One region of the Lactobacillus gasseri ATCC 33323 genome, then DNA from elsewhere that is predicted to be linked to it. Evidence: predicted binding sites of a transcription regulator. Region 1 holds the regulator's gene; each other region holds the start of a gene.
The links. Region 1 encodes NrdR, which represses ribonucleotide reductase genes. Its sites were predicted from a motif close to ACACNATATATNGTGT; they were not measured.
Positions count from the first base shown of each region.

Region 1 (11,218 bases):
CCATTCTTGAAAAACTGATTTTGTAAAATATCAATTCCCAGCCAAGTCATCCCAATTCCTATTCCTACTAATCCACTATTAATTAAACGTACAATATGTTTCATAATCCCAGTCTCTCCTTTAATTTTTTTATTTTTCGACGGGCAATTTGCACACGTAATCCGTTTTTCATCAAGGCATCGATATTACCATTACTGATAATTTCTAAATGATCGATAAAACGATAATTTAGAATTGCACTTCGGGATGCTTCAATAAAATCAGTTGGTAAGTTAATGCTGGCCTGATAAAGTCTACCTTTAAAAAGATATGTTTTATCCTGCGTATAAATTATTGTCTTTTCATTTTCTACTTGAATTAAATATATTTTTGAAACTTCAATCGCATATGCTGTTTCTTTTCGATATCCCCATAAAATTTGAGGATCAGACTGCAATTCTTGAGTGATTCTTCTTATCTTGTCCGTCATCTTCTTTAGCCAAAATTCAGCTTTTTCTTTTTGTAAATCTTTATCGATATTAAACTTTATTTCCATATGCTCACTCCTTATATTGCCTATAAGTATACTCATTGCATTTTCTAAAACCAGTAATTTTCGGTAAACGGTTAAAAACTTAGGGTGAATGGTCATATCTCAAATAAATTCGAAGTTTTTGATAATATAATGATTACTAATTGGACTAACTGGGAATATTTAGTACCTACTATTCTTAAAGAATATACTGACAACGAATCAGCAGACTTTATCTATCAACGCACTCATTCATTAACCGAACAAATTCTTGATAACATTATTAAAATCATCAAGTAAACAAAAAAGCGAGAAAACCTTATTATCAGTCTTCTCGCTTTTTATATTAAAAACTATTATTTTAATTATTTTTCTCTTGAGTATGACTTAACATCTGCGTCAATTTCAGCAATAAAGTCATCTAAACTCTTAGAAATTTGTTCTTCAGTACCATAACGACGAACATTAACACCATTGGCATTCATTTCATCGTCACCCAAAACTAAAGTATAAGGAACTTTTTGAGTTTGTGATTCACGAATCTTGTAACCAAGTTTTTCGTTTCTGTGGTCTACTTCTGCTCTAAATCCGCGCTTAGCTAATTCTTCACGAACCTTATCAGCATATGCGCCGTGAGCTTCCTCGTTAACTGGGATAATTTCAGCTTGAACTGGAGCAAGCCAAGTTGGGAAGGCACCCTTGTAAATTTCAGTTAAGTAAGCAATGAATCTTTCCATAGTACCAACAATACCACGGTGGATCATAACTGGACGGTGTTCTTCACCATCTTGACCTACATAAGTTAAGCCAAATCTTTCTGGAAGCATAAAGTCAAGTTGGATAGTTGACATAGTTTCATCGTTACCCAAAGCAGTCTTAGTTTGAATATCAAGCTTAGGACCATAGAATGCTGCTTCACCTTCTGCTTCAACATAATCAAGGCCAAGATCATCCATAGCTGCCTTAAGCATTGATTGAGATTTCTCCCACATTTCATCATTTGCGTAGTACTTATCAGTGTTCTTTGGATCACGGTATGAAAGTCTGAAGTAGTAATCAGTAATATCGAAGTCTTTGTAAACATCCATGATCAACTTCAAAACTTTAGCAAATTCTTCACGAATTTGATCAAGTGCAACAAAAGTGTGACCATCATTCAAAGTCATTTCACGTACACGTTGTAAACCTGATAAAGCACCTGACTTTTCATATCTGTGCATCATACCTAATTCAGCGATACGGATTGGCAATTCACGGTATGAACGAATGTGATGCTTATAGATTTGAATATGTGAAGGACAGTTCATTGGGCGAAGTTCAAGCATTTCACCATCACCCATGTCCATTGGTGGAAACATGTCATCACGATAGTGTGCCCAGTGACCAGAAGTCTTGTATGCATCTACGTTCATTAAAACTGGAGTATAAACATGTTCATAGCCATCAGCAACTTCTTTATCGACAATGTATCTCTCAACAACGCGACGAATAGTAGCACCCTTTGGCATCCAGTACGGAAGACCTGCACCAACTTTAGGATCAACAAAGAATAAGTCTAAGTCTCTACCAATAGTTCTATGATCTCTTTCCTTAATTTCAGCGCGACGCTTTAAATCTTCATCTAAAGCTGCCTTCTTAAAGAATGCAGTACCAAAAATTCTTTGAAGCATTGGGTTAGAAGATTTACCTAACCAGTATGCACCAGCAACTGATAAAAGCTTAAAGTTCTTAATCTTACCAGTATTTGGTAATAAAGCTTCAAAACCAAAGTCAACAAAGTCACCTAATTTGTAAACTGCAACTTCGTCTTTTTCGTCCTTTAAAAGATCTAATTTGAATTGATCATCTTTAAAGATATCTTCCAATTCACTCTTTTTCATTGAAGTATATTCGATCTTTTCGCCATTCTTGATTGCCTTTTGCATTTCTTTTTCAAGTTCTGGCAATTCAGTAATTTTAATTTGATCTTCCTTATCAGTATCTACAAAGAAGCCGCCCTCATCTGCTTCATGCATACCCAAGCGTAATTCTGGATACTTACGCTTAGCGATAGCTTCAAGCAAAAATGCAGCAGTAGCACGTAAAATATTTAAACCTTCTTCATCCTTATCAGTGATGATAGCTGCTTCTACATCTTCATCAACAACGTAATCTAAAGGCTTCATTTCGCCGTTAATTTTTGCACCAACAGCAGCTTTTCCTAGAGAAGTAGCAATTGAAGATGCTAGTTCTTTAACAGAAACTGCCTTGTCAAAATCTTTCTTTGAGCCGTCTGGCAAAGTTACAGAAAAACTCATAAAATTTTACCTCCAAATAAAAAATCCCAGCACTAAAAATAGCGCTGGGACGTTAAAATACGTGGTTCCACCCGAAATTCGAATTAATTACCAAAAATTAATTCCTCTAAAGGTCGTTAATGGTACCTAACCAAATTATAAAAATTTCAGGAATGAAATTGGGGTTTTCTTCTAATCAGGAGCTTCCAGAACTAGGCTCCTGTCTCTGAGTTGAAGAAAATCATGTCTTTCATTGACTTTCATTATACTAGCTCATCAAATAGATGCAAGCAAAATTTGGAATTAATTTCTACGATTTTTACCGCCAACAAAAACCTCTTTACTCAAGAAACGAACCCGCTCCATTAAGCGTCTTGCCTTAACCTCATCAACATTATTTCTTGTTTCAGCAAAATGTTCAGCCAAATCATCCATTGTCATATTTGAACTAAAAAATGTTGGTAAAACATTATCCATGCGTTTTTGCAAAATAACGCCTAACACGTCATCACGTGACCATTCACTTAGAGTCTCTGCTCCAATATCATCAAAAACTAAAACAGGAGCTGACGCAATACGATCAATCTCGTCACTTAAGCTATTATCTTGAAAATGGCTTCCCAAGCTGGCAATAAAAGAAGGTACATGTAAAAAGACTACTCGACTTCCTTGACGCGCAATAGCGTTAGCTAACCCAGCTAAGATATACGTTTTTCCTACACCAAAATCACCAGTTAGGTACAAACCTTTGATATGTTTGTTCTTCTTAAAACTGGCTAAAAACATAGCTACTTCATTTAATGCAGCATCCCGTTCAGGAGTTGAATCAACATTTTCTAGTTCAACATGACGTAGTTTTCCTGGTAGATCAATCAATTCAATCCTGCGTTCTGCCCGCATTTTAGCTTCTGAGTTTAACTTTGCCTCAGTTGGAACATAGGTAATATCAATTACCTTTCCATTAAGAAAAAGCTTTGGCGTATATCCTTCCATCACAGGGTTTGGCGCCTCAATTTGCTCAACATAGTTAAAAATCGTAGGAAGAGAGGCCTGGACAATTTCTTTATTTAATTTGTCTTTATTTTGTGTGAGAAAGGCTTGAACACTGGGATGCTTTATTGCTGTTTTAGCAATCTTTTTTCCATCTTCGCTTAATTTTCTTTTCTTGATAATACGTGTGATTACTTCAGAAATATCTTCCACCAGTACAACACTTCCTATTCATTTTTACCAAATTCACGAAAGATTCGATTTCTTTCCTCAGCTGACATGGTTGTTTTCTTAGTTTGATGCTGTTTTTCATACTTCGACCAATCAGTTGTCTTACGAATATTCTTTTTGGGAGTACGATAATATTGATGATTACGTTTATTCTTTCGCTCCTTAAGATATGCGATAGCTTCAGTTGGCGTGGTTATTCCTTGCTGAAGCCAATCATTAGCAATTCGATCAGCTAAATTATTAGTTAATACAGCATCATATTCAAAACAAGTATGAACAATCAAATTAATTAAAGGTGGTGTTAACCCCATTTGATCTTGCAAACGAAAGATAACTTTCTTTTCATTTGCAGTTACATAGCCACCTTTTTTCTCTTTTAATTCGTATAAATAATCAGTTGGCACCTTACTATCTACTGCACGAATTAGATCTGCATCTGCTTTTGATAATTTTTTAATTGCATGATCAGCATCTTTAGGAGTTTGACGTAACTGCTTTTTAACCATTTCTTTATTACGGTTAAGTCCAAAGTTTTCATTAACTGCATTTTGAATTGCATACATATTCAATTTATCTGCCCCAGCTGACATCGTAATCAGCGCAGTTTCGACAAATTCTTGCTCAGTTAAATGGTAAAAATCAATAATCTGTTTAATTTCTACCTGGTGCTTTAAAACTTCTTCTTTCTTAATATGATAGCTCTCAAACAAATCAACCAAAAAGCTCCAGTCAACTTTTACTGGCTCATTACCTAACTTAATTTCACCTTTGGCATCTTTAGGAACTTCACCAGCTGCTTCTTTAACTTCAACTGGTGCATCAATTGCATTTTCAGCACTCAAGTGAAAAACATCAAAAAAGCCACTTGTAACTTCTTTAGCATCTTTTAAACCGACAAAAGTTCGCGGAGTAAATTTTTTTACCAAACGATCAAAAGCTACATTTCCTACTCGTTCAAGCAACAAACTTGAAAGTAAAAAGGTGTGAAAGAACTCGCCTGCTGAAGGAACTTTTTCTACTTCAAAAATCAAAACCTCGCCTAAAACAGGATTTGAACCTAAAAATGTCTTAATTAAGCCTGTTGCCTCTAAATGATGCAAAGTTTTAAATAAGTCCTCTAATTTTAAGTTTGTTTGATCTTGAAGTTGATATAAAGTTTTATAATCTTTGGCAAAAGGTACTTCATCAAATTCTTTTGTCAATGTTATGTATAATCCTACTCCACGAATACCCACAAGAGGCTCAAAAAGAGTAGTTAAAACTTTTATATTTTCTTCACTAACAGCTACTTGATTAGCCACATAAAAAGGCTGCTTAGGGTCAGCACTTTCAAACACAGGCTACCTACTCCTTATCATGTTTAGCCATCATATCTTCCATGGCTTCCATAAATCCTGAAACATCTTTAAATTGGCGATAAATACTTGCAAATCGAATGTAAGCTACATCATCTAAATTAGCCAATTCCTTCATCACCAAATTACCGATATCTTTAGATGAAATTTCATTAAGACCTTGCTTTCTAATTTCATTTTCTACATGATCTACTAAAGTATCTAGTTGTTCGCTTGAAATTGGTCTCTTTTGCGCAGCCATCATTACGCCATGCAAAATTTTATCGCGGTTAAAGGCCTCACGAGTCCCATCATTTTTGATTACCAATAGAGGCGATCGCTCTACTCTTTCAAAAGTAGTAAAGCGAAAACCACAATTTTCACATTCTCTGCGTCGTCTAATTGCTCTATTTTCATCGCTTGGACGAGAATCAATTACTCTTGAAGCATTCTTGTGACAGTTTGGACATTCCAATTTTCTCTACCTGCCTATCTTTTGTAATAAATCAGATAATCTTTTCTCTAAGTCATCTATTGTACCAGTATTAGCTACTACATAGGTAGCTCTTTTTTCTTTTTCGCTTAGTGGCATTTGATTATTTATTCTAACCAAAGCTTCTTCTTTAGTGAAATTATTTCGTTTCATCAGACGTTTAACCTGCAGTTTTGGTGAAATAGAAATAACCAAAACGCCATCGCATAAGCTTTCAAAACCAGATTCAAATAGTAAAGGCACATCAACTACAACTAATTTTTCTTGATTTAAACGGTATCGCTCCATTTGTTGTTTAATTTTCTGATGAACAAGTGGATGAGTTATCTCATTTAATTTTTTCAGCTTAGTTTTATCATTAAAAACTATTCCACCTAATTTATGACGATTAATTGTTTGATCATCATTAAGAATATTGCTGCCAAAATAATTAACTATTGCCTGATAACCCTTTTGGCCTACTTCCATTATCTGATGAGCAATCAAATCGGAGTCGATAATCGGAATATTTTGCTTTTCAAAAAATTCATCAGCTGTACTTTTGCCACTGGCTATTCCGCCAGTTAATCCTAAAAAATATGTCATTTATATAGTACCTGACAATGCGGACAGAAAGTAGTTCCGCGTCCATTTACTTTGATCTTCTCTAAAATAGTGCCGCAACTACTGCACTCTTCACCAGCATGTCCATAAACTTGCAGCATTTTTTGATAGCCACCAATCTCACCATTAGCATCTAAATAAGTATGAACAGTAGTTCCACGTTCCTTAGTTGCTATAGCGATAGTATGGTTAATATTTTGATATAAATTCTTCACCTTATCAGCAGGAATAGCTTTAGCACTACTTAGGGGATGAATTTTACTCTTCCAGAGCACTTCATCTACATAAATATTTCCTAAACCACACACAATTGTCTGATCTAATAAAGTGTTCTTGATATTCTTTTTCTTCTGGCTCAAGGCATCAACAAAATACTTTAAGTTAAATTCAGCAGTATTAGGTTCAGGTCCAAGATGGCGAATTCCAGTCGTTTTTCTTTCAGTCCCCGTTTCAACTAAATGCATCCTACCGAATTTTCGCACATCATCATAACGTAAGGCAGTTCCATCAGTAAAAATAAATTCTACATGTTCATGCTTTCCCTTAGGTGTATCAGGACTAACTAAATGATATTTTCCTTCCATGCGCAAATGCGAAACCATTGTTAAGTCATCATTGAATCTAAAGAGTAAATACTTGCCATAACGATCAATTTTTAAGATCCTTTTATTTGTCAATTTTTTAACAAATTCAGCTGGATCATTAACTATAATTTTAGGATACCAAATATTAATCTTGGCAATTGTCTTTCCCTTTACTAGAGGAGTTAAAGTGCGTCTAACCGTCTCAACTTCTGGCATCTCTGGCATTAAATCACCTACTTTTTACTTAGCATCATACCAATTATGGCCCCAGTTAGAGTCAGCAATTAGTGGAACATCTAGTTTTACAGCTGACTGCATAACTTCTGGCACAATCTTTTTAATTGTATCTAATTCATCCTTTGGTACATCAAAAATAAGTTCATCGTGTACTTGTAGAACCATTTTAGTCTTTAAATGTAATTCATCAAGTTTCTTTTGCATATTAATCATAGCAATCTTAATAATATCAGCAGCTGAACCTTGAATAGGAGAATTAATTGCAGTTCTTTCCGCAAAGCTTCTAACATTAAAGTTCTTTGAATGAATATCTGGCAAGTAGCGTCTTCTATGCATAATAGTTTCTGCATAGCCGTTTTCTCGAGCTTTCTTAATTGCCTTATCCATATAATCTTTAATTTGCGGATATTGCTCAAAGTAATTATCAATAAATGTCTTTGCTTGCTTACGACTAATGCCTAAGTTCTTAGACAAACCATAATCAGAAATACCGTAAACTATTCCGAAGTTGACTGCCTTAGCATGCCGACGCATTAATGGCGTTACTTCATCAGGTGAATCCAAATGGAAAATCTTCATTGCAGTGTGAGCGTGAATATCATAACCAGACTTAAATGCTTCCTGCATATGTTCATCCCCAGAAACGTGTGCCAAAACTCTTAATTCAACTTGTGAGTAGTCACAAGAAAAGATATAGCCGTCTTTAGTTGAAGGCACGAAAGCTTTTCTAATCTGTTTTCCCTCATCAGTTCTAGTTGGAATATTTTGTAAATTAGGATCAACCGATGAAAGACGCCCCGTTGCAGTTAATGTTTGTAAATAACGGGTATGGATTCTGCTATCAGGCTGAATACACTCAAGTAATCCTTTAACATAAGTATTTTGAATTTTAGCAATTTGACGATAATCCAAAATTTCTGAAACAATCGGGCTCTTCATCTTCAATTGCTCTAATACTTCAACAGAAGTTGAATAGCCAGTTTTGGTCTTTTTAATTGGCGGTAAGTTTAATTTTTCGAAAAGAATATGTCCTAACTGTTTTGGTGAATTTAAATTAAATTCTTCGCCGGCTTGTTGATAAATCTTATGTTCTAATTCTTGTAATTTAACTGCAAAATCATTGCCTAATTGATTTAAAACCGATGCTTCAACCTTAATCCCAGTAATTTCCATTTTAGCTAAGACAAAAGCAACTGGAATTTCAATTGTTTCATACAAGTCATCTTGCTCGTGATCTTTTAATTTCTCTAAAAGTGGCTGCTTTAACTTCTCAATTACAGCAACTTTAGCTGCTAAATGTTCAAAGAACTCATCATCTTCAGGTACAGCTTGCTTTTTACCTTTACCATAAACTTCCAAGTCAGTTTTTACTGAATAATCATCATACAAATGCGCTACTTCGCCAAGATCATTCGAATTATTTTCATTATTAACTAAATAAGAAGCCAGGAGCATGTCATAATCTAGACCTTCTGCATCAATATCTAGTCGATGTAAACCTACATAGGTTCTTTTAATGTCGAAAACATTTTTCTTAATCTTCTTATCTTCTAGCATTTGACGAAGTGGAGCTTCTTGCAGTAAGACTACATCTTTAGAAACATAGATTTTATCACTAACCTTTAGTGAAAATCCTTCAAGCGGAGCTAGATGGTAGTTATCACCCAACATTGCCAGATAAAATGTCACTTCTTTTTCATTAATTTTATCTAAGTCAGCGATATTTTCTCTTGTTAATTCTAGATACTCGTACTTCTCACTTTCTTGCTTACCGGCACTCACTCCACTTGCACCTAACTCAGCTAAGAATTTTTTAAATCCTAATCTTTCATATAAATTACGTAAGTCCTCAATATTAGGCTCTTCTAGCTTAGTATCAGCAAGTGTCACTTCTACTGGAGAATCACGATCAATTGTTGCTAACTTTTTAGCTAAAATTGCCTTATCTTTATCATTAATTAGGTTCTCTTTTAACTTGGATTTTTTCATTTCATCCACATGTTCATAAAGTTTTTCAACAGAGCCATATTTTTGAATTAAACGTGAAGCTGTTTTCGGACCAACTTTAGTTACACCTGGATAGTTATCTGAATTGTCTCCCATCAGCGCTTTCATATCAATAAATTCAGTTGGCGTTACGCCATTAACTTCTTTCATATGTTCTGGCGTATATGCTTCAGTATCACCAACTCCATTTTTAGTTATTAAAACCGTGGTTTTATCAGAAGCAAGCTGAGTTAAATCACGATCCCCAGTTACAATATCAACAGTGTAGCCTGCTTCTTCCCCCATTTTAGAAAGTGTGCCAATAATATCGTCTGCTTCATAATTTTTTAGCTCATAGCTCTTTATTCCTAAATCTTTAAGCATTTCACGAATTACAGGCAATTGTTCTGATAATTCACTTGGAGTTTTTTGTCGACCGCCTTTATAATCCTGATACATCTTAGTTCTAAAAGTTACTTTTCCTGCATCAAACGCAACTAATACATTGCTTGGATCAGTCTGCTTCATAATCGCATCAAGCATATTCTTAAAAGTAAAAATTGCATTTGTATGTAACCCATCTGGACTAGTAAAGCGATCAAGCTGACGGTATAAAGCATAAAAGGCACGAAAGGCCACAGAGTTACCGTCAATTAAAAGTAATTTCTTTTGTGCCATCTTTTTCTCCTTAAATAAAAAAACTGTCAAATAGTCTCTTACCTATTTTAACAGTTTTTCTTACATGATTTAATTATCTACATTTGTTTTGAACCTTAAATCCTAAAATGGATTATTTTCATCAACAATTCTATGGTAATTATCAGGATCAGTATCGCCTTCTGTACTTAATACTACAATGCTTGAATTTTGATCAAGACCTAATTCAGTACGTTCTTTACCTAAATCTGGATTAGATAAAATTTCATAAACATAAGCAAAACCAGCAGCACCCGATTCACCAGAAACTACCTTAGGATCACCATCAAGTGGGTGACCTAAACGTGCCATTCCTTCTGCATCAACGTCTTCACTTAATGTTCCATAAAACTTGGCGCTATCACGAATTATTGGCCACGCAGTAATACTTGGCGTTTGACAGTTTAAACCAGCCATCATTGTTTTAGTCAACCCTTCTAAATGGTGACGCTTACCATCACCCTTTTGAGCTGATAAATAGTAGCAAGCTACTGTTTCAGGCTCAACAATTGTAATTACGGGCAATTCTTCAGGTTTCATTCTTTCTTCTAAACCTAAAATAATCCCAGCTGCAAGAGAACCCACACCAGCTTGTAAAAAGATATGAGTTGGCTTTTCTTTTATTTGATGTAAAAATTCGTCAACAATTAAACCATATCCCTTGATAATCCAGCCTGGGATCTTCTCATAACCTTCCCAGGCAGTATCTTGAATCATAATTCCATTAGGGTCTTTTTCACAGAGTTCCTTAACTTCTTTAACGGTATTGTCATAATTTTTATCAGTAATTTCAACTTCTGTATTTTGAATCTTGCGGATGTGATCAGCACGAATTTCTTTTGAGCCTTTAGGCATCTTGATTACTGCATGAGTTCCAAGCTTACTTGCTGCCCAAGCAATTCCGCGTCCGTGATTACCATCAGTAGCAGTATAGAAAGTAATTTCTTCTGCTAACTTTTTAACCTCAGGTTTCATTAATTCATCATAGGTAAGCTTTTCCACATCAAGGCCAGCTTTTTCAGCAATACAACAAGCCATGGCATAAAGACCGCCTGCGCCTTTAAAAGAATTAATACCAAAGCGACTACTTTCATCTTTAACAGCAATTTCTGCAACATTTAATTGCTTAGCCAAATTAGTCAATTCTTTAAGTTCAGTTGGCTTGTAATAAGGAACTGAGTTAAAGAAAGTTTCTACTTCATGGTCATCTTTTAACTCTGGAGCTTTAAAGGAAAAAGGTGACTTTAATAACTGAATATTTTTCATAATTATACCTC
Region 1 is NC_008530.1:1,405,540-1,416,757, forward strand. Features, by position in the region: gene LGAS_RS06940 (DUF3021 domain-containing protein) at 1-104, opposite strand, end outside; gene LGAS_RS06945 (LytTR family DNA-binding domain-containing protein) at 101-535, opposite strand; gene LGAS_RS06950 (hypothetical protein) at 665-811, shown strand; gene thrS (threonine--tRNA ligase) at 877-2,808, opposite strand; gene dnaI (primosomal protein DnaI) at 3,091-3,990, opposite strand; gene LGAS_RS06965 (DnaD domain protein) at 4,005-5,345, opposite strand; gene nrdR (transcriptional regulator NrdR) at 5,353-5,817, opposite strand; gene coaE (dephospho-CoA kinase) at 5,824-6,420, opposite strand; gene mutM (DNA-formamidopyrimidine glycosylase) at 6,417-7,247, opposite strand; gene polA (DNA polymerase I) at 7,263-9,923, opposite strand; gene LGAS_RS06990 (diaminopropionate ammonia-lyase) at 10,026-11,207, opposite strand.

Region 2 (11,218 bases), 200 kb from region 1:
TGTAGCATTATTTACTACTTGCTGAGAACTACTTGGCTCTTGACTTTGATTTGAATTTTGATTTGTAGAATTAAGCTTAAACCAACCACCCCAAATAATAATTATGAGTGCAACAATCCAGCTTGCTACTGTATTTTTCTGCCTTTTTCGATATTTTCTTCTTTTTGCCATCTATATTTCCCCTACTCTTATTTCTTTCAGTATAGATATTTGAACGTATGTTTGCAATGTAATTAATAAGTTTTCATGTATTTAGACTGCTACAATAAACATGACAGATTTAGTAAGAAACAATCTAGAAAGAAGAAGAAAAATGGAATATTTTAACTTAAATGATGGTAATCGAATTCCTAAAATTGGTTTTGGAACATATAAGTTAAATGGCTCACGTGGCGTTTTTGCTATTCAAGCAGCCTTAAAAACGGCTATCGTTTATTAGATTCTGCTGTTAATTATGAAAATGAAGGTGCAGTTGGTCGAGCAATTAAAAACAGTCATGTAAGCCGCGATAAGATTTTCGTAACTTCTAAATTACCTGGTCGTCATCACAAGTACCAAGAAGCTTTAGAACAAATCCAAGAGTCACTTTATTCTGCTAACCTTGACTACTACGATTTATATTTAATCCACTGGCCAAATCCAAAGGAAAATCATTATCTTGAAGCTTGGCAAGCTATGATTGACGCTCAACGATTTGGCTTAATTCGCTCAGTAGGAGTTTCTAATTTTGAGCCAGAACATATTGAATACTTATATCGTGAAACCGGCGTTATGCCTGCTGTTAACCAAGTCGAACTCCATCCTTACTGGTCAAGCAAAAAAGTTCGTGAGTATGATAATCAACACCATATTATTACTGAAGCCTGGAGTCCGCTTCAGCGTGGTGGTGAAGCCTTTCAAGAAAAAGAAATTATTGAATTAGCACAAAAATACCACAAGTCTCCTGCTCAAATAATCTTACGCTGGGAAACTCAAATCAATGTTGTGCCAATTCCAAAAGCTAGTTCCTACGAACACCAACTAAGCAATTTAGATATTTTTGACTTCAAGCTAGCTCCTGAAGAAGTTCAAAGCTTAATTAATTTAGACAAGGAATCTGCACGTCGTTTTGATCCAAATGAACATGAAGAATTCTAAAGAAAGTAGGTACAATCTTCATGCAAGCAATTTTAAATAAGCGAGTTTCAAAAATTGCCTTATTTTATGATCTCGTTTTTGTCTACATGATCTCTAAAACAACTGAGATACTTCACCATCTTGAGCATGGCCTTGTTTCTCCTACATCTTTTGCACTATTTGCATTGATTGTTATTATCTTTATTAATTCATGGATGGTTCAAACTGTCTTTACTAATCGCTATGGTATAGGTAGCTGGGCAGATATTGCTTTTTATTTCATTGACATGATGATTCTGCTTTACATGTCTAATTCATTTGACACAAACAATCTAACTGAAATGAAAATCTTATTTATTTCTGCTGGCTTACTTTCTCTTACTTTAGCAAGTCACTACTTAATTAATTATTTTCAAACCAAAAGTGAAATTGATCAAAATATTTCCCGGGCATTTTTTCTAATTTTGATTTTTAGATCAATTGCTTTAATCATTGGCGGACTATTAGATAATATTCCCGGCTTTGTTTTAGCAGTTATTGGAATTATTTTTAGTTGGTTAATGCCTATTTTAACCACAAAATATACTATTAAACATCCTATTATTTTTCCTCACTTACTTGAAAGATTAAATCTTTTAGTAATTATTATCTTTGGTGAAACAATTATTGGAATTGCCGATTATTTTCGGCCTAATACTTTTTCGCTTTATTCAATTCTAATCTTTTTAACGGTTGCTATCTTGTTTTTCACCTATGCATTGCAATTTGATAAATTTACTGATGAAGATCAAGATGACGTTACGGGAAATGCTTTAATTTATTTGCATTATTTAATAATCTTTGGAATCAGTCTAATTACTGTCAGCATTAAATTTATTCACGAAACAGATGCTAATTCTTGGTTTGCTGTCTTATGTTTATATTGCGGGATTAGTTTATTTTATTTAGGACTACTATTTGCAACACGCTATAATAAACCTCAATTCAAATTAAGAAAGTCTACTATTTTGGTTTTTCTAATTACGACTTTGATCGGAGCAATTTCTTGCCTTATTTGGTCTAGCTTTGAAGTAATTACAATTCTAACTTTTATAATCGTAGCAATTAATATCTGCTGGTTAGTCCATCTCAATCTTCCCCACATTAAAAAAGGAATCCTACTATAGGATTCCCTTTTTGGTATCTAAATTTTTAACTACGCGCCCAATTATCAAGTACATTTAGGAAAAAGCTTTCTGACCAAGTTCTAATATTTTGTCCTTGTTTTTTCAAGGCTCTTGCCTTATTTAATTCGGTGACATCTGTTCTGAAGAAATCGTGATCGCCAACTAAGACATAATCAGTATCTAGCCCCACTTCTTCTTGAATAAAGCCGCCTAGATTTTTTACCACGTTAGTTAATTCATACTCATCTAGATCTAAATCACCAGCAATTACCACTTTTTTATGAATAAAAGGACTGTGAAAGGCTTGTGTTTGCTTAACAATATCGGGCCACTCACTGGTTAAATCTAAGGTTTTAACTGCTTCTTGCGCTCTAAGCATATGTTCCTGCTTAAATAGTTTATGAAATTCATCAAAAACCTTTTTAGTATCTAAACAATCATCTAAGCCACGGTGCTCTTGATTCTCTGCAATATTCATTCGATGCATGCAATCCAGTAAGCGATTATGTCGCTCTTGTGGATAAAAGCTACGCGCCAAACGGTAAACATCTACATAGTCATTGTTTAAAACTGTTAAATGATACTTTTCAGCTAAATCATAAACAAAATTCAAATCAAAATTTACGTTATAGCCAACAATTGGATCACTGCCAATAAATTCACGATACTTTTTAATTGCTTCTTGAACTGGTAATCCTTTTTCTTCAATAGCTGCTTCATCAATTCCATTTAATTTAGTAATAAAAGTAGGTACCTTATTACTATCAGGAAACTTCACTAATTCTGAAAAAGTTGCTACTACTTCCCCATGACGCACTTTTAAACCGCCCATTTCGGTAATTCGATCACGATATGGACTAAGACCAGTAGTTTCAACATCAATTAAGGTGTAATTTTCTGGAAAACCAGGCTTTTCAATTCCCTTTTGGCGGATTTTATCTTGAGCAGCTGGAATTCGTAGCACACCTTGAATAACTGAAATGCTCATTTTTTAACCTTCATTTTTAGAAATTTTTTCAACCACTTCAGGAAGTGCCATCCCTAAACCGGCACTTCTTTTTTGAATATCATCAGGTAAATCATCCTGACTTAAATCAGCTGCAATATAATGCCAATCTTTAAACTGTTCTACTAATTTTATCATTGGATCAAGCAATTGTGGACTGGTTGGATCAACCCCTAATTCTAAAACCACAACTTTCTTAGTTTGATTTCTAGTTAAAAACCAGCGAAATCTAGTATTAGCATCTTCATCTGGAAAGAAATGCGCATTAAGTGGCATATGAATTTCCATTGGCGAATCACAATCTTCACAGCGCGGAATCTCACCTTGTCCATTAAGATATCTTTTTACAACAGACAAATCAGAGTAAGTACCATGGTTTAGTCCACTAGAACATTGCATTCTAGTCCAATCGCCAAAAACATCAAAAATTTTATCTTGTTCAAAACCCGCTTTTTCAAAAAAGTGACCAAAAGCACTAGTCGCAATAAAATAGTTCTTTCCATTTAAGAGTTCTTTTAATTGCTTCATTGCCTTACTTGGTTCATATTCAACCGAATATTAATTAATTAGTTGACTCCAAAACTGCCATTTTTCATCCCAGGAATCAAAATCTTTATCTAACGCATCAGCAATAGTTTTAACATGATATTTTTTACTTATTGCTTGATATTCAATTGGAAAAGCTACATCCTCAAACATATCAAGCCCTTCCATTTGTGCAAAACCATTACCAGCTGTAACAATTACTGCATCTGCTTCAGCTAGCCACTCTTGTATTTGTTTAAAATCTTTCATGTTATTTCTTCCTTTTTATTTTTCAGAATATCCAACCAACCGTAGTTGTCCCTTAATATATTCTCCTAAAAAGACATCATCAATACTATTATAACCAGCTTTGGCTACTTCTTGTTCAAGCCAAGCACTAGATTTATGAATTAAATCTAAAACGTCGTCATTAATTTGACCATCACTAATAATTGGAAAACGAATATTATCTTCATCGTTTTCGATTACCGTTAATTGCCCATTTTGTTCAAAAATGCAATTTTTAACCTTTTCAACTGAATAAATTCCTCGACTTCTCAGCCTAAACATCAATTCATTAGCTGAAATTCCTGCCTTCATACAGTTTCCAACTAAAACCTGACCATTCTTTATTACTTGAACAGGTTTTCCATCAATTAAATTGCGTACCCAATTACTACGTTCGCGTCCAAACTTCAAAATAAAAACTACCAGAGTCCAAACCACTAATACGAGTAAAAACTGGATAATTGTAATGCTGGAATTATAAATCAAACCACCAATAATTCCACCAAGAACATAGTTTTGTAACTGATCCAATGCTGTAGTTGGTGCCAAATTACTCTTACCAAAAACATTAATCTGAATAATAAGAGTTAAGATTCCTAAAGCAAACTTAATAAATAATTGTGTATAATCCATCTTTTACTACCTACTTTTGCACATATACATGGTGATCAATTACGTGAGCATGAGTCAAAGTATAGCTATTATTATCTTCATTTAAATTCAATTGATAATCTTCATTTTTTGAATCAATTCGGATAATCATTCCATCTTGCAAACTCGTCGAACTTACCATTACATCGCTTTCCTTAACATTCGCATCGTCTGCAACTGATTTAATAAAAGGAACAATTTGAGCAGCCTTTGACTTTTGCACATTATTTTGAATATATTTTTCATACTGAGTGCCAGCAAATAATATCAAAAATAAAAGTGCGATAATTCCTAAATCGCGATACCTCGTATTAAATCGATCTCGTAAATATAGCATAGTAAAAATAATCATCGCACTAGCTGCTACAATCATTAAGATATATAAGGCCGTCCGATCAGTGTTTTGGTGGCTTTGAATATAATTTATTGTGTAAAAATTCATTTAACTTAGTACTTTCTTTTTAATGGACGTTCATCACGCTTATTATTTAGCAAAACATGTTGTTGAGCAATTTCAATCAAAGTTCTAGAAAGTAATGCCATACTCTCAGTCGTTACATATTCATATGGACCGTGGAAGTTCGCACCACCATTAAATAAGTTAGGTGTAGGAATGCCTTTTTCTGAAATAAAATCTCCATCTGTTCCGCCACGAAATGGAATAATTTTGGGCTTTAATCCTAGAGCGTCATAGGCATGTAAAACTAAATTTACAACATAAGGATGTTTCTTAATTAAATCACCAGGGCTACGGTATTGATCATGTAGTTCTATAGTTACGCGATCTTTTCCATATTTTTTATTTAACTTATCCACTAGGTCTGTGACTAACTTTTTCTTTTGCTCAAAACCGTCAGTATCAAAGTCTCGGATGATTAACTTAATTTGTGCATGATCAACATTACCGTTATTGGATAAAACCATAAAGTAGCCATCAAAATCCTTACTGTTTTCTGGGACCTCATCAGCTGGTAAACCTTGGATAAATTCACTAGACATCAAAGCAGCATTAATCATTAAGCCATATGCTTCACCGGGATGAACAACTGTACCATGAAAATTAATTGTAGCAGCTGCCGCATTAAAAGTTTCAAAAGCAATGTCACCTGGATCTCCATTATCTAAGGTATAGGCAAACTCAACTGGAAAACGTTGAACATCAAAACGAGCTGCTCCTTTGCCGATTTCCTCATCAGGGCCAAAAGCAACCCAAATATCGCCATGTTTGACGCTAGCATTTTCTTTTAAATATTTGAGCATCCCTAATAAACCCGCAATTCCAGCCTTATCATCTGCTCCAAGCAAGGTTGTTCCATCAGCAGTAATTAAAGTTTCGCCTAAGTGTTTTTTCAAACTAGGAAATTCACTGGTGGATAAAACTCGCCCCTCTTTTAATAAAATATCTTTTCCATCATAGTCATGATGTACTTGTGGCTGAATATTTTCTGCATTGAAGTCAGCAGTATCTACATGAGCTACAAAACCAATCGGAGTAACTTTTTCATCTCTCACTGTGCCAGGTAGTTTTCCCACAAGATATGAATCTTTTTTAGAAAAAGAGATATTTTCTAAGCCCAAATTTCCTAATTCTTGTTCAATCATTTTTAACAATTCAATTTGTCCAGGCGTTGTTGGTACTTCTTTACTTTGGTCATCTGAGCGCGTATTTACCTTACAATATTCAATAAACTTATCTTGAATATACGCTTGATCAATTACAACCATTTTAACTACATTCCCTTCTCCTAAATATTTTAATTATATTTTAAGGAAAAATATGCTTATGTCAATTTTCTATAATTCAGAAGCTCCACTTTCGGCATCAATTTTTTGATTTTTACGATAAACTTCACCATTCGGATTATCTGGATCATCAATTAATTTCTGCCCAGTTTCTTTTAAATAATATTCCACAAGTGGATAAATATCTTGAATACTCTCATTAATTCCTGCAAATTGATGATTTTTATCAAAAATAGCACGATACCTATCCACCATGAATCGCGTTTGTGTATTAGTTTGATCAGAAAATTGCAATTCTTTTTCCTCACCTGTGCTTAACTTGTGGAATATTTCTTCTAATTGTTTCTTCTCTTGTTCTGTTTTACCCAAAGATGTGATATTTTTTCCAAGCTCCGGTGGATTATAGTTCATTTCTGGCAATTGTTTATAATATAAAAATTCTCCTAATTTATTAAAAGCAAGTAAGTTACTAGAAAAAGATGACAAATAATTGTTTAAGTCTGATACTCTCATTAAGCCTGCATTTAACTTTACATAGTCGTCATTATTTGCTGCCTTTGCCAATTTCTCTTTCCAATTTTCATTCATTTATTTATACCTCACAAACAAAAAAGCATGCCGAAACTCGACATGCTCATTTTAACTTATTTTGATTTCTATTAGTCTTTAATAGCTTTTAATCCTTCGCGCTTTCTTCCCATATTGAACCAAGGTGAAACAGTAAAGGCCAAAACGTCATTAACAACATAAATTAAGGAGTTAACAGCCATAGCTAAAGTCGCATCTCCTTGTGCATAAGTTACGCCCCATAGAATTAATTGAAAAATTCCGCTAGCAGTCCACCAGAAATATTGATTGTTATAACGTAAGAAACACATAATACCAGCAGTCAATGAAATAGCGAAACTAATGGCATCAATCCAGGGACGTGGATCGTTAGTAAATTTACCAATTAAGTAGCCTGACACGGCATAAACAATTAAGGTACCAATAATTGCAATGATCCATTCTTTAGCACCAAATTTACGTAAGTGGTTTTTAGTATCATCATTCCAAGATCTAACTGAAATAATAACTGGCAAGTCTAAAGTTAAAATATAAGCAATTTGTTCAAAAATTGATAAGTAATTTTTAGCAGCTAAACCTGCATAAATAAAACAAGCTGCAGAAATTAAACCAAGCCAACCATTGATTGCTTTAGTAGCGTTGATTGCTAGCACACATAAAGTTCCAAGTAGAGTACCAATGAAAGTAATTACTGTTAAAGTAGTAATTTTATTTTGAATCAAAATAGCTAATTGAAATCCAAAAGCAAAGAACCAAAGCATATAGTTTTGAACTGGCCAGCCATGTAATTGTTTAAATAGCCAAACAAAGTAGTTATCCTTTCTTTCCTTATGATCTTCTTGTAATGATGTTGAATTGTCCATCCATTAACTCCTCTTTCTCTATATTAGGTCACACAATATATTGTGCCTTATCCGCCTTTTTCTTAAAAAAGCATCTTTATCTAGTATAGTAGTTAAAAAAATCAAAACAAGAGTTTACATCTTTAGGAAAATATGCGGTATGTATTTATCGCGTACAAATAAAGCGCTTTCTTTGCTCAATTGTTAGGATTTTCGAATAATTTAATATCTTTTTAGTCTTTCAATTTGTATCATTGCCAGAATTTTACGTCCTAATTTATTTTTTTAGATCTTTTTTAATAACGTTTTTTAATTATCTGCTTATTTTATTATGGTATAAAAATTATAGCCTTTGTTTTTCGAGGCTATTAATAGCAACTTTTTATCAAAAATAAGATGAATATTTAGATTAATCAATCTTTTTTGATTTCATTATTTTAAGTTGAGTTATAATAACTTGTTGGAAAACAAAATCGTTATTTTATATATAAAATGATTGTAATCGAGGAAAAAGAAATGTCACATAAAAATGATTTATCTTTTATTGCTAAGCTTAATGGGAAAGAAAAGTTTAGCCTTAGAAAACTTTCAGTTGGATTAGTTACTGTTGCATTAGGTACAACTTTCTTTTTAGAAAGTTCTAATACCACGCATGCAGCCGAAGTAAACACTACAAACCAAAATGTTACTAGCCAAGAAAATACTTCCGAATCTACTAAATCAAGTACTTTAAATATTCAAAAAAATAATACTAGCGAAGACAATAAAAATGACGTAAAAGCTTTACCCACTCAAGAACAAACATCTGCGAGTCAGACTAATAAAAATAGCGAAACTAATAATCAAGAACTTAACGTATTAGCTGCAAAATCAGAAACTCAAAATAATAAAGCTACTCAAGCAAATATTCTTGAAGAAAAAGTTCAAGCTACTAATGAAACGCAAGCTACAGCCGTAACTATTACAGGAGCTGAACCTAATAAGTCAATGATGGCTAATGTTACTCAAGGATCAATAAAAGTTCATGTTAATACGGATGAAAACAAGCCAATTACCATTAATAACGGACAAAAAGTTACAGTTTCAATTAGCGATACTAATAATTTACTACGTTTTGGCAGCACTCCTTCTAAGATTAACTACTTTGCGATAACCACATCTCAAACAAATACCGATAAAACATTTACTTTCACTTATACAGGCAACGATGACGGAGTCTTATCAGGATTTGATTCAGCGTTTACTTTTACTGCTGATAATAAAGCAACTAAGCAATACTATACTGACCACGACACCTATCCTGCTTTCAATTTACCTGTTACTGTAACCTTACCTAATAATCAAGTATTTACTCAAAATCTACCAATTAAAATTACTCCGTATAAAGACCAAGTTATTACCCAAGAAATTCTTCACGGTTTTGTTATGGGACCAAAATTAATTTGGACTCCTGGGCAAGACGGTTATCCTGGCACAAATGGTTCTTATACCGAAAATGGTGCAACATATCGTGGACCAGAACCAAGTGCTGCAGCAGATGTTCCCGCTGATAAGCAAAAAAATGCTCGATTAATGCAATACGCACTTGAGTGGAATTATGGCTCTGCTAAAGATCCAAGTTTAAATCCATTGATGGATGTTTTAGTTAACATCAAATTTAATAAGGGACAACAAATTCTTCCATCTACTATTAAGGTTTTCAAGATTCCAGCAGATATGGAAGTCGTTGATTCTGATAGTCAAAGAGTTCCGATCAATGATTACTACAATAAACTTGCAACTCTTCCAGAAGACACCAACTTTGAAAAACTATTAAGAGACTCAATTTCTGACGATAAAAAACAAATTAAGATTGACCAAAAAGGTAACTTTACAGCAAACGGTGTGGATTATTCCAAAATGGGTCCTTACTTTATTCAATTAGACACCTTATTGAACCCTAACGATATTGCAGATTGGGCTAGTCAGCCAGATTCAGGTGTAGGTCCTTCAATCACCACTCCAATTGTCAACGAAAATGATTGGAAGCACTCCGGTTCAGGAACTACAACTAATACTTCTACTCAAACTTATACTGATTTCAAATTTGATCCTGTAGTTGATAGAATTGTTAAAATTCACTTTATTGATGAAAATACTAATGAAGAAATTCCAGATGTATTAAGTGCTACTATCACAAAGACTGATTCTTCTATTGATAACCCAACTAATACTATTCTCAATGATCTTAAGCAAAAGGGTTATGTGTTAGATGAACAAGCAACTAAAGGAGAAGAAAGTGATCATAGCACAAATCTAAAGAACTACGATATAACTAAGCAAAACTTTAAGACTGATGCTTTAAACAATAGTTACAATAGTGCTAAACTTCAAATTAAAGACAGTTCGCCTCAATATTATGTCTACCTTTATCACGACACTGAATCAGTTAGCGCCAAAGCGACAATAAAAGAAACAATTAATTATATTTATGCTAATGGTACTCAAAAAGGAAAAACGGCCGTAAATCCTTATAGCAAGACTGTAACTTATACTGGAACTAAAGATTTAGTTACCGACCACGTGAGCTGGCAACCGGATTCTAGCCTCGATGCTGTAGAATCACCTAAAGCAAAAGACAAGAATTATACTTTAGTTGACAAAGCTGAAGTCCCAGTTATTAAGTTAAACATCAATAATGATGGAAAGATCACTGCTGAAAATAATGATCCATTAACTTACACAGTTCATTATTATGCTCCAGAGCATGCACAGGTTACTTTCTACGATGACACTACTGGTCAAAGCTTAGCTAATTATTTAGTTCAACATAATCAGAAAGCATCATTAACTGATACTTATTCTGAATTAGACAATAATTCAAGCAAGCAACCTATCTCATTTGCTGATGCAAACATTATCGTTAACTTCTTGAAGAACAATCACTACATCTTTACTGGTGTTTCTGGCGATGGTTCTATTACAAATCCTGACTATTCAAAGATTTCTTATGGCAACTTTGATAACGACGAAACTAAGAACCAAAACTTTGTCCTTCATTTTAAGCATGCATTAGATAATCAAACTGAAACTGCTACAGTTGTAGAAAAAGTTAACTATGTCTATGAAAACGGTCCGCAGGCCGGTAAGACTGTGGTTGATGCTGCAACTTCTCCAATTGATCAAAGAATCACTTACACCAGAACTAGAACTGTAGACCTTGTTAATGATCCTAAAGGTAAAAATACTAAATGGTCTAACTGGGTGTCTAACAAAGCTTTCATTGAGAACTTTAACTTACCAGAAAAAGTTAGCGGCCCTGATACTCAAGAAAA
Region 2 is NC_008530.1:1,607,225-1,618,442, forward strand. Features, by position in the region: gene LGAS_RS08090 (DNA/RNA non-specific endonuclease) at 1-171, opposite strand, end outside; partial or broken gene LGAS_RS08095 (aldo/keto reductase) at 314-1,137, shown strand; gene LGAS_RS08100 (low temperature requirement protein A) at 1,158-2,282, shown strand; gene LGAS_RS08105 (exonuclease domain-containing protein) at 2,308-3,270, opposite strand; partial or broken gene LGAS_RS08110 (SIR2 family NAD-dependent protein deacylase) at 3,274-4,083, opposite strand; gene LGAS_RS08115 (DUF421 domain-containing protein) at 4,099-4,734, opposite strand; gene LGAS_RS08120 (DUF3290 domain-containing protein) at 4,745-5,194, opposite strand; gene pepT (peptidase T) at 5,200-6,477, opposite strand; gene LGAS_RS08130 (PAS domain-containing protein) at 6,547-7,083, opposite strand; gene pnuC (nicotinamide riboside transporter PnuC) at 7,155-7,925, opposite strand; partial or broken gene LGAS_RS09840 (YSIRK-type signal peptide-containing protein) at 8,421-8,522, shown strand; partial or broken gene LGAS_RS08140 (mucin-binding protein) at 9,494-11,218, shown strand, end outside.
Region 2: a site for NrdR is predicted at 7,956-7,971, ahead of pnuC (nicotinamide riboside transporter PnuC). Genes of this name have one in related genera too.

Region 3 (11,218 bases), 440 kb from region 1:
AAGTACCAAGTGGAGCAGTACCAAGAACAGAACCTTCAACCATAGCAAGTGAATCTGACAAGAAGGCTTTACCAATACGTGGAATTTTACCGTTTTTGTCAACCATCCCGGCTTGTTGCGTCATCCCAATTAAAGTACCAGCAGTATCAAAGAAAGTAACTAATAAGAATGTTAAAACAACCATAAATAGTTGTGGCGTGTTAATGTCCTTTAAATGAAAGACTGCTTGACCAAAAGTAGGCGCAATACTTGGAGCACCTGAAACAATACCATGTGGCATTGGAATTTGACCAATTACCATTCCAAAGATAGCAGTCACGATCATACCGATGAAGATTGAACCAGGAACTTTAGCAGCCATTAAGATGACAGTTAAAATTAAGCCAAATAAAGTAATCCAAACAGCTGGATTATTGAATGATCCTAAACCAACTAGAGAAGATTTATTATCAACGATTAATTTACCATTTTGTAAGCCAATAAAAGCAATGAATAGGCCAATACCAGCAGAGATTGCATATTTTAAGTCCTGAGGAATAGCATCAACAACTTTTTCACGTAATTTTAAAACAGTAATTAAAATAAACAAGATTGAAGCAACTAACACACTAGCTAAAGCGGTTTGCCAATTGATATGCATTCCAATAACTACGTTATATGAGAAAAAGGCTGCACTACCAAGAGTTGGTGCTAAGGCAATTGGGTAGTTAGCAATGAATCCCATTAAGAAACAACCAATTGCAGTTGCGATTGCAGTAACAGTGAAAGCAGCGCCTTTATTAATACCAGCTGCACTTAAAATATTAGGGTTAACAAAAAGGATGTATGACAATGAAACAAACGTGGTAAGAGCAGCGATTAATTCGCGTTTGACATTAGTATGTGCATCCTCTAAATGAAAGACTTTATCTAAAAATTGCATCATTTCTCCAACATAAAATAAAAATGAAAAAAGGACACAGTTTACCCAAAAAAGCCATGGGTAAAAGATGTCCTTTAAAGCAAATTTATGACGTCTGATACCTATAGTCCTGAATTTATGGCTCAGGGTAGATACTGTCGACCTTATTTCGACGATATATAGATAACTTGATTGTTAAGTATTCTAGCAGAAATTTATCGTATACGCAAATGGAGATAAATAAAAAACAAGTAGTCATGTGAACTACTTGTTTAAGGAGATATTATTTATCAGTATTCATCAAAAGGAATTTGGTAAAGCCGCCTTTTTCAGCTTTTTTTGCCTCTACTTGTTTTAGTAATTCCTCTTTACTAATATTTTTAAAATCTAAAAATGCTTCTAACACTGTATAAACATCAGCTAATTCTTCAAGGAGATTTTGATCGTCGGGTGCAGCTTTAACCTCATTAGCTTCTTCGACGATTTTATTTTTCAAGGCATCTTCTCTTTCATCAGGTTTTAGTTGACGATAAGATGCATAGGTAGCGAATTCAGGTATTTTGTCTCTAACTAGCTTTTTCATTATCCTAACCCTATTTCACATTTAGAACTACGAAGTAAATGACGAAGACAAAGAATAAAATCCACATCATTGGCGTGATTTCTTTGAATCTCTTAGCAGCAAGCATTGATACTGGGTAAATAATTAAGCCCCAGCCAAGACCATCTGAAATTGAGTAGGTAAGAGGCATGCCAAGTGCGATTAAGAAACATGGAATTGCAATTTCAAGGTCAGTCCAGTGAACGTGTGCTAAGTTTTCAGCCATTAATACCCCAACAATAATTAAAGCAGGAGCAGTTACTTGAGTAGTAAAGACACTTAAGATTGGGCTGAAGATAGTTGAAATTAAGAAGAAAATACCAACCCAGACAGCAGTTAGACCAGTTCTACCACCAACTGCGATACCAGCACTTGATTCAACAAAGGCACCAACAGGTGAAGTACCAAGAACAGAACCAACTAACATACCAGATGAGTCAGCTGCTAGAGCTTCACCGGCGCGTGGCATTTTGTTGTCTTTCATGAGGCCTGCTTGTTGAACAAGTCCGATTAAAGTACCAGTAGTATCAAAGAAAGTAACCAGTAAGAAAGTGAAGACAACGATCCACATTTGGACAGTATTAATATCACTAATATGGAAAACAGCTTGACCAAAAATTGGTGAAAGACTTGGAACTCCTGAAATAAAGGCCTTAGGCATTGGAATTTGACCGATGGCGATGCCAAAGACAGCAGCCACGATCATTCCGATAAAGATGGCACCAGGGACTCTGGCGATCATTAAGAAAATAGTAACAACTAAACCAAAAATTGTGATCCAAACAAGTGGATTGTTCAAAGCACCAACAGTAACTAAAGTGGAATCACTCTTGCTAATTAATTTACCACCTTGAAGACCAATAAAGGCAATAAATAAACCAATACCAGCTGAGATTGCGTATTTAATATCACTAGGAATAGCATCGATAATCATCTCACGTACTTTAAATACAGTTAGTAAGATGAAAAGAATCGAAGCAACAAAAACAGCAGCTAAAGCAGTTTGCCATTTAACGTGCATTCCTAAGCAGACGGTGTAAGTAAAGAATGCGTTAAGTCCTAAGGTTGGTGCAGAAGCAATAGGGTAATTGGCAACTAGTCCCATTACAATACACGTGAAAGCAGCAGATAAGGCTGTTGCAGTAAACAACGCTCCCTTGTTCATGCCACTTGCTCCTAAAACAGCTGGGTTAACAAACAGAATGTAAGACATACTCACAAACGTAGTTAGTCCAGCTAAAAACTCTGTTTTAAATGAAGTGTGGTTTTCATTTAAATGGAAAAATTTACCAATTGAATTCATGTAACCCTCCAGATGTGGTAATGTTCGTATTTTGAAAGAAAATAAAATTTTAAACAACTAAATTAACTCTTTAGCCATTCAAAAACGAATCTTCAACTAAAATTATATCTAAAATATTAACTATTTCAAGGATGATAGTCAAAATTATTCGATTAAATTACAAAAAAAGATACTAATGAATTAAGAAATGATATATTTTTTGTAGAATCCGAACATTATTACCTGGGAAATATAATATTTTATAATTTAAATATTGACTTTGACCTTGCGTTAATTGATATCTTGAAGCTAGGAGGTGAAAGTAATGCAAGAAAAATATTCAATTGGTGAAGTAGCTGCGATGCTGGAAGTAAGTACGCGTACTCTAAGATTCTATGATGAAAAAGGACTTGTTAAGCCAGCTTATATTGAAGAAAATGGCTATCGTTTTTATGAAAAAGAACAGATAAGGCAGATAGAATTAATTATTTATCTAAAAGAACTTGGCTTTTCATTAAAGCAGATAAAGTTGCTCATTCAAGATGAGCGTGGTGGGCAATCGCTTGATTTGCTTTTAGAGCAGCAGTATCGAGAAAATAAACAAAAAATTAATGAATTAAACAAGCGTCAAAAACAAATAGAGAATCTACAAAAAATTAATTTTTTACCTGCTACTTTAACCAATATTTCTGACATTACAAATATTATGAGAAAAGAAAAGAATTTGACAGCTTTGAGAAGCAGACTCTTGGTATGGGGTGGACTCCTAACGCTATTTGAGATAGCAGGAATTGGGACTGCAGTTTATTTATATCAGATGAAGATGACGACAATATTAGTAATTGAAGTCGTAGCTTTAATTGCAATAGTTTTTGCAACAGCTTGGGGATTATCAAGGTATTACTATGAACAAGTTGAATATGTTTGCCCAAATTGCGGAGATGTCTTTATTCCGTCATTTTTAACTTTTAATTTTTCTCCGCACACACCTAAGTTTAGAAAATTAACTTGTCCAAAATGTGGAAAGAAATTATATTGCTTAGAAATTTGTAGAGATTAAAGAAATATCAAAATGACATTCATTACTATATAATTAGATATGAAAAAAGGCGATGCGGGGATCTCCTTATACAGCCCGCTTTAAGAGCGGTGGTTAAGATTATTTTTTACGGTGAACGCTACTCAATAACTCTTCCAAAGTTATAATATTGAGCGGCGTTTTTATTTTTTGTGGTGGTCGATGTAGGTTGACAAAGCTAACAAAAAAGTACCAAGCAAAAAGATTAATCAATTTAGTAAAGATTGCATTCAAAGTTTGAATAGTGAAACTTTTGTTGGCAGATTATAACTGGTAATTAAAAAGCTCGTGCGAATGTACGGGCCTTTTTTATGATATGAAATTATTATTCTTTGTTGATTTTTATAAAAACTAAAGTCATTGCTACGATACTGATGACGGCAACCAAAAGGTAAGTTGGATCTAATGGATTATGCTGAAGAGTGTTCCAAACGATGTAAGTAATGCTGAATATTATGCTAAGTATATAGACTATCTTAAAAATAGTTTTACCCGTAATGATCATTTTTATTCCTCCTGTTCTGTATTTGCAAAAATTAAACAGTTGAGTGGGGAAAATAAGGATTACTTTTATACTTATATTATACTATGAACGACTTAATTATAGATGCTGTAAAGTATACTTTATAAAAATCGCGCTTTTTGTTAAGTATACTTTACAGATAATAAAAGCAACAAAAATACCGATTATCAAGATGGATGATAATCGGTATTTTCGTTAGTAAATTTTATCCTACTTAAAATTCAAAACCCACAAGAAGATGATGAATACTACAAACAGTACCCACATCATTGGACTGACTTCTTTACCACGTTTTGCAGAAACCATACAAATTGGGTAAGTAATCATTCCTAATGCCAAACCATCAGAAATTGAGTAGGTAAGTGGCATACCAAGTAAAATCAAGAAGGCAGGAACGGCAATTTCTAGCTTATTCCAATGAATGTGAGCAGTATTTTGTGCCATTAAAACCCCAACAATGATTAAAGCAGGAGCAGTTACTTGAGTAGTGAAGACGCCAAGTAGTGGGCTAAAGATCATTGAGATTAAGAAGAAGATGGCAACAAAGACAGCAGTTAAACCTGAGCGACCGCCAACTGCAATACCAGCACTTGATTCAACGAAAGCTCCAACAGGTGAAGTACCAAAGATAGAACCAAACATCATAGCAGTTGAATCAGCGGCTAATGCTTTACCAACACGTGGCATTTTGTTGTTCTTCATAAAGCCAGCTTGTTGAGCAAGACCAATTAAGGTACCAGCAGTATCAAAGAATGTAACAAGTAAGAAAGTTAAAACAACAACCCACATTTGGAGAGAATTAATGTCTTTAACGTGGAAAACGGCTTGACCAAAGGTAGGTGCAAGACTTGGTGCTAAAGAAATGAACTTATGTGGTACAGCAATTTGACCAGTACAAATGCCAAAGATTGATGCAGCAATCATTCCGATGAAAATTGCACCTGGAACGCCTAAGATCATTAAAATTACAGTAACGATTAAACCAAAAATTGTAATCCAAACGAGTGGATTATGAAGTGATCCTAAACCAACTAAAGTTGATTTATTAGCCACAATTAGGCCACCATTTTGTAGACCTAGGAAGGCAATAAAAAGACCAATACCTGATGAAATGGCAAATTTAAGGTCTGAAGGAATAGAATCAATGATCTTTTCTCTTAGCTTAAACAAGGTAATTAAAATAAAGATAATTGATGCAACGAAAACACTGGCTAAAGCAGTTTCCCAAGATACCTTCATCCCAATACATACAGTGTAGGCAAAGAAAGCGTTGATACCTAAGGCAGGTGCTTCACCAATTGGATAGTTAGCTACAATACCCATAATTGCTGTACCAAGAGCAGCGGCTAAAGCAGTTGCGGTAAATACAGCGCCAGTATTCATCCCACTAGCGCCAAGAACACTTGGGTTAACGAAAAGAATATAAGACATACTAATAAAGGTTGTTAGACCTGCAATAAATTCAGTTCTAACATTAGTTCCCAACTTTTCTAAATGAAAGTAGTTTTTGATAAAATTCATTTTGTCCTCCAGACATAATGTTCGTTTTTAGCTTTAAATAAGCAACTTTTACAGTGTAGCATTCTGATAAATAAATGTAAACACGAATTTTAATTAAAGAAAGCGCTATGAAAGACATAAATAGTAAGTATGTCGGACTTAGTGAATTATTTCATAATAGCTTTTATTTAATAAATTGATGAAATCGTCCTAAAATTAAGGTGTATAGAAACCTACTTAATGATTGGAGGAAATATCAATGACAACTTACTATAAGGGCTTTCCACAAAGTACTAGAGAAGAAAAGCTACACATGGTTAACTTGGATGAACTAGAAAACGAAGCAAAGTACGTAATACCAGAAGCAGCCTATTACTACATAGCTAGTGGTGCTGAAAATGAATGGACTTGGCGGAATAATACCCAAGCATTTAACCATTTTCAAATTGTGCCTCGTGCTTTAACTGGGATGCAGGATCCGAAACTAAATACTGAATTTTTAGGGATGGAGTTAAAGACACCGGTCATGATTTGTCCAATTGCCTGTCATGGTATTGCAAATGCAGAAGCAGAAGTTGATACAGCTAAGGGTGCAAAGGCTGCTGGCGCTTTATTTGGGATGAGTACTTATGCGAATAAGAGTGTTCAAGATGTGCAAAGCGCAGTCGGTGACTCGCCTCGCTTTATGCAATTATATTTAAGCAAGAACTGGGACTTCAATAAGATGGTGATTGAAGAATCAGTTAAAGCCGGTTTTACTGGTTTCTTCTTAACTGTAGATGCACTAGTTAGTGGCTACCGTGAAGCCAATTTACGGACTAACTTTACTTATCCTGTTCCACTTGCTTTCTTTAATGAATGGACTGGTGGAAAAGGAGAGGGACAAAGCGTTGCTCAAATGTACGCTTCATCTGCTCAAAATATTGGGCCAGATGATATTCGCAAGATTAAGGAAATTGCAGATGTACCTGTAATTGTTAAAGGTGTTGAATGCGCTGAAGATGCTATGCTTGCAATTGGTGCAGGTGCAGACGGAATCGTAGTTTCTAACCACGGAGGACGTGAAGTTGATGGCGCTCCTGCTACAATTGACGTTTTGCCTGAAATTGCAAAGGCTGTGAAGAGTTGTGATCACCCTGTTCCGATTATCCTTGATGGTGGCGTTCGTCGCGGATCACATGTCTTTAAGGCATTAGCATTAGGCGCTGACTTAGTCGGTATCGGTCGTCCCTTCTTATACGGCTTAGCACTTGGCGGTGCTCAAGGCGTTCAGTCAGTTATTGATCAATTGAATAAGGAATTGTTAATTGATATGCAATTAACTGGTTGTAAGACAATTGAAGATATTAAACATGCAAAAATTGATCATCTTGATTACACTGCTGATTGGGGAATTTCTTCAACGAGTAAGAGTGTGATGAAGCCATATCCTGTTACTAAAGAAAATCAACTAACAGGTGAAGCGGCAGATGCAGTAAGCGGCGCTTCAAGACATTAGTTTAATGGTGTGAATATATGAAAAACTGCGGTCCAGTATGGATCGCAGTTTTTGCTTTATTTAACTAAATTTGGTTTCCAATCTTCGTCAAGCTTGCCCATTTCTTTGAGCTTAGCAACAATTTGGTTCAAGACTTCTTGACGATCTTCTTCACTTGCCATGAAGTCGAATTTATCACCATCAATAGTCATCTTTGGTGAATAATCATACTTTTCATACCAAGGCTTATAATAGCGAAGCAAACGCTTGTAGTAGTCTTCTAGAGTTGGGTCATAACTTAATTGCTCATAGTTACGACCACGCTTTTGAATACGTTTAAGCATTGTATCGTATGATACATCAATATGAACAAGAAGATCTGGATTCTTCTTAGGCATCCGATCTAACTCACTCATCATATTGTGTAGAAGTTCGTAATAAGTATCTACTTCTTCTTTAGTAGCACGGCCAATATCGGCGTTCATTTGAAAGAAAAGTGCATCTTCGTAGATAGAACGATCGAGTACGTTATTATCATCAGTTAATGCTGACTTGATACTTTGGAAGCGAGTATTCAAGAAATAAACTTGCAATAAAAATGCGTACTTCTTAGGATTTTCATAGAATAATGGCAAAACAGGATTATCATCTACGCTTTCGTAAAAGGGATTAGTACCCAAATACTTAGATAGAATACCTGTTAGACTGGATTTTCCGGCTCCAATGGGCCCACTTAATACAATAACTGTCATCACGTTCCTTCTATTCGTTAGCTAGTTTAGATTACCTAGATCAGTAAGCTTTTGATCAATTGTGCTGATAACTTCTTTTCGTGCCTCTTCATCTGCAACAAAGTCATATTTATCGCCGTCAATCATCATCTTAGGGGATGCATTATATTTTTCATACCAAGGCTCGTAATAAGATAAAAGTCGAGCATAGTAGTCTTTTAAGCCTGGATCAGTTGATAATTGTTCAAATGTACGACCGCGCTTTTGAATGCGGTGAAGCATGGTATCAAGAGATACATGAATATAAATTAACAAATCAGGTTTCTTACTTGGGTTGCCTGGAGCTTGTTCCATCATATTCTCAAGTAAACTATCGTAGATCTTGAATTCAGTCGGATCTGCGATTCCACTGTCAACATTCATTTTGAAAAATAAGGCATCTTCATAAATTGAACGATCAGACACACTGTTATGATCGCGAATAGCTTGGTTAATTTGAGCCAAACGGTGGTTTAGAAGATAAGTATTTAAAAGAAAGGTGTAATGTGCCATGTCTTTATAATAAAGTGGCAAAATTGGATTATTATCTACACCTTCATAAAATGCTTGGGTGCCTAGATGCTCTGCAAGAAGACTGGTTAAACTGGATTTTCCGGCTCCAATAGGCCCGCTCAATACAATAACTGTCATCACGTTCTTTCTACAAGATATAGTTTGCTTTAATAGTGTAATTCAATATCTGGTATGAAAACAAGTAGTTTTTTAATTTGCTATAAAAGAAAAAAGTCAAGAGAACACATCAAAAAAGTGCAAAAAGAAAAGACGAACTAATCTAAAAGATTAATTCGTCAAAGTAAATAGTCTTAAATGAGGATTATTTTCTGTATTTTGGATCAAGTTTTGCTGCAGCTACTTCGTCACAAATAACTGTTACATCTGGGTGATCTTGCAAAATAGATGCAGGAACTTCTTCAGTAACTGGACCTTCAACTAATGCTTTAACTGCATCTTGCTTTGATTCGCCAAAGGCTAGTAAAACAATCTTCTTACTTTGCATAATTGACTTAATTCCCATACAAATAGCTTGGCGAGGAACTTCGTCTTCATTGTCAAAGAAGCGTGAATTTGCCTTAATAGTACTTTCAGTTAATTGAACCTTGTGAGTTAAGCTGCCAAATGGAGTACCTGGTTCGTTAAAGGCAATGTGTCCGTTTCTACCAATACCTAAAATTTGGATGTCAATTGGGTTAGCAGCAATAATGTCGTTATAACGGTCAACTTCTTCGTCAATATCTTTTGCCATTCCATTTGGAATATATGAATGCTTGAAAGGCTTCTTATCGAATAAGTGTTTTTGCATGAAGTAGTGATAGCTTTGATCATTATCTGGTTTTAAGCCGTAGTATTCATCTAAGTTAATACTTGTCATGTCAGAGAAGTCTAAGTCGCTGTCGCACATATCGTCATACATTGGAATTGGGGAAGAACCAGTTGCAAGGCCTAAAACTTTGTCGCCGTTTTCCATTCCCTTTTTAATAATTTCAAATGCCTTAGTGCCGCCTTCAATATTATCTTTAGTTACGATGATTTTCATAATTATGTGTACCTCCTCATTCATTGGTCTAGTCCATTATAAAATATAAAATTGGTCTAGTCAACTTAAACCGCTAACATTTTTAAATTTGTTTTTTTCTGCGGTAAAATTTAGATGAGGTGAGAAGAGATGGAGAAGAGTTTTCAAGAAAATAACTTGTCAGGTTTAGGCATGGGAACTTGGGGAATTGGCGAAGACGCTTCTAAGAAAAAAGACGAATTAGCGGCGCTTCGCTATGGTTTAGATAATGGAATTAAGGTAATTGACACTGCAGAAATGTATGGTGAAGGAAAAAGTGAAAAATTAATTGGTGAAGCAATCAAAGGCTATGATCGCAGTCAAATTTTTTTGATCTCAAAATTTTATCCATATCATGCTTCTCCAGAATTAGAGCGTCAGAGCTTAGAAAAGAGTTTAAAACGACTAGGAACTGATTATTTAGACTTGTATCTGCTTCATTGGCGTGGCGATAAGCGTTTATCTGAGACAGTACGTGGATTAAAAGAATTACAAAAGGAAGGCTTAATTCGCCATTGGGGTGTATCTAACTTTGATGTAGCTGACTTAGAAGAACTGTTTAGTGTTCCAGGTGGCAAGGATTGTTTTGCTAATGAAGACCTGTATAATCTTTCTGAACGCGGGGTAGAGTACGATGTTTTACCTTGGCAAGAAAAGCATAGCGTCAGTTTTATTGGGTATTCTCCATTTAACTCAGGTAAAGGCGATTCGATTAGGATTACTAATAATCTTAAAATAGTAGCTCGTGCGCACAATGTAACTCCGCACCAAATTATGTTAGCTTGGACTTTAAGACATGGTAATGTTTTATCGATTCCTAAAGCGGGAACGGTTAAGCATATGAAGGAGAATATTGCTGCTCAAGATATCAAATTAACATCAGACGAAATAAAATTAATAGATAATGACTTCCCACAGCCGACTGAAAAGACGCCGCTTGCGATGATATAGATTAGAAAAAATAAAAAGATTGATTAACCAACGTTTTAGTAACGCAGATTAATCAATCTTTTGTTGTTTTAAGAATTATTTTTTGACAATTTTATTTATATATTTTGATCAATTTTTCGAGATCTTTATCAGAAATCAGCTTCAATTTTTTCACAAATTCCGTAGCTTGTTCCAAAGTTCTGCCATTATTCAATTGATTTTCGAGAATAATTTTAGCAGAATCCACTTTTCCTTGTTCAACGCCATGTCTCATTCCTTGTTCATATCCAGCTTTTCCTGCAGCTTGTTCACGTTCTAGCATTCTCGTTTCGTAAAGTATGATCTTTTCCCTCGTTTCTGGATCTTCGTTAATTTCTTTAATTCTTCTTTGCGCGTAATCAAAATGTTTATTTAAATTCACAGGTTCATTGTTCATTAATTTAGCCAAGGCTTTTAAATCTTCGCTCTGACCTTCAGCTGAAACTTGTGAATTAATGATAATCTTTGTCACGCCATCCTGCAATTGTTTTGACCTATCTTGATCAGAATATGTATGATAAGATTCATAAAATTTATCATCTTT
Region 3 is NC_008530.1:1,850,252-1,861,469, reverse strand. Features, by position in the region: gene LGAS_RS09200 (NCS2 family permease) at 1-922, opposite strand, end outside; purine riboswitch at 1,007-1,104, opposite strand; gene LGAS_RS09195 (nucleoside triphosphate pyrophosphohydrolase) at 1,185-1,484, opposite strand; gene LGAS_RS09190 (NCS2 family permease) at 1,495-2,805, opposite strand; gene LGAS_RS09185 (MerR family transcriptional regulator) at 3,110-3,844, shown strand; gene LGAS_RS09180 (hypothetical protein) at 4,188-4,367, opposite strand; gene LGAS_RS09175 (NCS2 family permease) at 4,596-5,906, opposite strand; gene LGAS_RS09170 (alpha-hydroxy-acid oxidizing protein) at 6,145-7,383, shown strand; gene LGAS_RS09165 (deoxynucleoside kinase) at 7,440-8,114, opposite strand; gene LGAS_RS09160 (deoxynucleoside kinase) at 8,136-8,786, opposite strand; gene nagB (glucosamine-6-phosphate deaminase) at 8,968-9,687, opposite strand; gene LGAS_RS09150 (aldo/keto reductase) at 9,817-10,656, shown strand; gene LGAS_RS09145 (hypothetical protein) at 10,748-11,158, opposite strand.
Region 3: a site for NrdR is predicted at 8,794-8,809, ahead of LGAS_RS09160 (deoxynucleoside kinase). Genes of this name have one in related genera too.